DNA from 2 places in the Pectobacterium hainanensis genome. Region 1 is predicted to be linked to the other one. Evidence: predicted binding sites of a transcription regulator. Region 1 holds the regulator's gene; the other holds the start of a gene.
The links. The regulator PurR, encoded in region 1, represses purine synthesis genes. The targets are predictions, from matches to a motif close to CANGCAAACGTTTGCNTG.

Region 2: the regulator PurR is predicted to act here: its motif matches at 1,574-1,591, upstream of purM (phosphoribosylformylglycinamidine cyclo-ligase).

What each region holds. Positions count from the first base shown of each region.
Region 1 covers NZ_JBJYIN010000018.1:29,149-31,355, forward strand. The annotation lists gene cfa (cyclopropane fatty acyl phospholipid synthase) at 1-328, opposite strand, end outside; gene purR (HTH-type transcriptional repressor PurR) at 664-1,695, opposite strand; gene cydH (cytochrome bd-I oxidase subunit CydH) at 2,078-2,167, shown strand.
Region 2 covers NZ_JBJYIN010000001.1:328,516-330,722, reverse strand. The annotation lists gene purN (phosphoribosylglycinamide formyltransferase) at 1-279, opposite strand, end outside; gene purM (phosphoribosylformylglycinamidine cyclo-ligase) at 279-1,316, opposite strand; gene upp (uracil phosphoribosyltransferase) at 1,814-2,207, shown strand, end outside.

The DNA.
Region 1 (2,207 bases):
TTTTAGATTGACGATTTATCAGTCGGGAGGTGGCAATCCGTAGAATATCTTTTAGATGGTGGGGGAGCTTTTCGTCCAGCCGCGCACGCAACACGCGATGGAAAAACATATCCAGCCGTTCGCATTCCCACCAGCCATCCATGTAACTTTCCCCTAACCCCAACGAGCCGTCATGCAATACGCGCTTGAAAAAATCCGAGTTTTTTACGGTGATATCAAATGGACGAGAGCCATTAATTTTGATATCGGCCATACTCAGCATGTCATGCACAATATGGAACCAGGGCTCATTACGGGTATCCAGTTCCGCTATATATGATGAGCTCATCGCTTCTCCCTACCTTGCGTCGATGATGTATCGCAAGGAAAACATAGACAATTTTTACCTATAATCGATCTCGGTGGGATATTCCCATCATCTAGCCTTTGAATAATCAAAGGAAACTGAAGAAGAAAAAGCCGGTACGTCAATACGTAGGGGCACTCATCCTTAAGGTTAATCTGTGCCATCCGCTTGCACGTAATGATTAAGGATAGTGAAGAAAAGTGAAAAATTCAGTTTGCACAAAACAGCAATTAGTTTAGGACTGCCCCAGCCGGGGAACAAGCATAAATTGGCTGAAGCAGTATCGGGAAGGCTCGACGTGATAAAATCGCTTGCGATCAGGAGTAGCGGCGGTAATCGCGGAAAGGTCCGTCTGCGACGGAGCGGCGTTCAATCAGCGTTGGATGAACTTCAATAACCTGTGCATCTTCACGCTTGCTGGTGATTCGGTCCAGCAGCATTGAGAAAGCGGATTGTCCCAAGCGCTCTTTCGGTTGATGCACGGTGGTGAGTGCTGGCGTGAAAAAACGAGCATGTCGAACGTTATCGTAGCCAATCACTGAAATATCCTGAGGAACTCGCAATCCGAGCTCATCTGCGGCACAGATTGCACCCATCGCCATGATATCGCCGCCACAAAAAACGGCGGTAGGACGTTGTTTATTCGACAGAATTTGGTGCATGGCCTTATAACCTGATTCCGGCTCAAAATCTCCCTGAACAATCCATTCGTTACGCACGGTGATATCAGCCTCGGCCAGCGCCTTCAAAAAGCCCAGATAGCGACCGCTTCCGGTGTTGCGCTCCTGAATGCCAGGGATCGCACCGATATCCCGGTGGCCACGCTCGATCAAATAGCGACCGGCCATATAGCCGCCTTCAAAAGCATTATCGATAATGGTGTCGGTGAAATCACTGTGCGCCTGTCCCCAATCCATTACCACCATGGGAATACTGCGGTAATCTTTGAGCATGGCAAGTAATTCTGGTGGATATTCCGCACACATCACTAACAAACCATCCACGCGTTTTTGTGCCAACATGGACAAGTAGGCGCGTTGTTTGTCGAGGTTGTTATGGGAGTTACATAAAATCAGCGTGTAGCCTTTGGCATAACAACTGTTTTCAACGGATTCGATAATCTCGGCAAAGTAGGGCGCTTCACTTGACGTTGCCAACAATCCAATCGATTTTGTGTGGTTAACTTTTAGGCTGCGGGCAACGGCGCTAGGTGAGTAATGTAACTCTTTAATCGCCGCCCTCACGGCAGCCTTAGTCTCTTCGGCGACGAAACGTGTTTTATTAATCACGTGCGATACGGTTGTGGTCGAAACGCCAGCCCGTTTTGCCACATCTTTGATCGTTGCCATCTAAAAATGACTCCTAAACTTACCTGTTACAGCCGTAAGTATATTGTTAATCGTTTGCTTGCGTGTAAAACCCTCCTCCTTGACGAAAAAACAGGATTTCAGAAGGAGGATGCCGAATATTATACCTGAAGGGACAAGGTTGATGTTTTTCGACCGGGACGCAGAGCTATCATAAACAGCGGATTTTGTCCGATTTGCCACGAAAGTGGAAGCGGTAATTTATACTATTCGTGCGGCATCAGTACGAGATTTTTCATTAAAATTATGGAAGAATCAGCATAACCAGACGATTTATCGTTTCAAATGGTTGCCCGTTTAAACCCCGAATGATGAAGACCGATTTTTTACCATCATTTGGATGTGATACCAAAAGGAGAGAATTATGGATACCGATCTGAAGATGTCACTGCTGACGACCGTTGGCGCTTTGGCAATGATTATTGTATTTAGCTTCGTGGCTGTATTGAACTGATTTATCCGTGTTCCAACGTACGTTCATTTGAGCTATCTAT
Region 2 (2,207 bases), on a different contig from region 1:
CAGAATCCGCATATAGCCAGCCAAAACGACCAGTGCAGGTTCATACTGTGTAATTTCCTGCGCCATGGCAGCATCATAGGCTTCACGATCGGGAAACGTTTCTGGATCGAGAACATGTACCGGAATTTCCGCATCCTGCGCAATTTGTAAGCCGTAGGCTTCTGGATTGTTGCTGAATACGGCGGTGATATTTCCTTTCATTCGCCCACGCTTACAGGCGTCGATCAACGCCTGTAAGTTGCTTCCCTGACCTGATATCAAGACAACGATGTTTTTCATCAGTTAATGACCACTGAGTCTCCGGTATCAGTCTGAGTAATGACACCGATTTTCCATGCGTTTTCGCCACTGCCGTTCAATAAAACGATGGCCTCATCTGCCTGCTCGGTTGGCATCGCAATGATCATACCAACACCGCAGTTAAAAGTACGATACATTTCGTGTCGGCTGACATTACCTGCCTGTTGCAGCCAGTCAAAAACAGCAGGCCATTGCCAACTGGATTCATCGATTGTCGCCTGCATGCCTTCTGGCAGGACGCGAGGGATATTTTCCCAGAAGCCGCCGCCGGTCAGATGGGAAATCGCGTGTACATCCACTTTTTCAATCAGAGACAGGATTGACTTGACGTAGATTTTTGTGGGGGCCAGCAAATGATCGGCTAGTGATTTCCCTTCCAGCATAAATTGTTCAGGATTGGCCTGGCTGACCTCTAGAATTTTGCGTACCAGCGAGTAGCCATTCGAGTGTGGTCCACTGGAGGCAAGGGCAATTAAGGTATCACCTGCTCGTACTTTGCTGCCGTCAATAATTTCAGCTTTTTCAACGACACCGACACAGAACCCTGCCACATCATAGTCTTCGCCGTGGTACATGCCCGGCATTTCAGCGGTTTCACCACCGACCAGTGAACAACCCGATTGCTTACAACCTTCCGCGATCCCCGTAATGACGCTGGCTGCCGTGTCGACATCCAATTTGCCTGTCGCGTAGTAATCAAGGAAAAAGAGGGGCTCGGCACCTTGTACGACTAAATCATTGACACACATCGCAACTAAATCGATACCGATAGTATCGTGGCGTTTGAGATCCATCGCCAGACGCAGTTTGGTGCCGACTCCGTCAGTGCCTGAAACCAGAATAGGTTCACGGTACTTTTGCGGTAAGGCGCATAAGGCGCCGAAACCACCTAATCCCCCCATGACTTCCGGGCGACGGGTTTGTTTCACTACACCTTTGATACGGTCTACCAATGCGTTGCCAGCATCAATATCCACGCCTGCGTCTTTATAACTGAGAGAGGTTTTGTCGGTCACTGCGGAGTCCCCACGGAGGTTACGATTTGCACTTAAAAACAGTATGTGATTAAAAATAACATGTGATTAAAACAACATTTGCTTTAAACATCGTCCGCTTCAACATCATATTTGTTTCAAAACGATATTTGCTTCAAAACGATATATGTATCAAAACCAGTCATGACTGGAAAAATGCATCGCTGAAAACAAAGGTGTGTTCCAAAACGTAAAATCAACTGATGATTGAAACATTAAGCGTGGTAATTCTAACAGCGTAGGCAAACGTTTGCGAGTGGTGTGTCATCGGTGGCTGATTTTTCCCTTTCACTTACAATTTCCTTTATCGGTTGATCTGGATCAGACTTAATCGTATAGCACTAAGTAAAAAAAGCGGTATAATCCCGCGATTTTTTTATGGCGGATGTCTTTCCGCCACCGCCCTGCGGGCCGCCGCAAACGGCGTTTAAAAACGTCTCTGGCGTTTTTGTCCGTCCACTGTCTAGGGGAGAATAACGATGAAGATCGTCGAGGTAAAACATCCACTCGTCAAACATAAACTGGGTCTGATGCGTGAAAATGATATCAGCACCAAGCGTTTTCGTGAGCTGGCTTCGGAAGTGGGTAGCTTACTGACCTATGAAGCGACAGCTGATTTAGTCACTGAAAAGGTCACTATTGACGGTTGGTGTGGTCCGGTTGAAGTCGATCAAATCAAAGGGAAAAAAATTACCGTCGTACCTATCCTGCGTGCAGGTCTGGGTATGATGGAAGGTGTGTTGGAAAATGTGCCAAGCGCACGTATCAGCGTTGTCGGTATGTACCGTAATGAAGAAACGCTGGAGCCCGTACCGTATTTCCAAAAGTTGGTTTCTAATATCGAAGAGCGCATGGCGCTGGTTGTTGATCCGA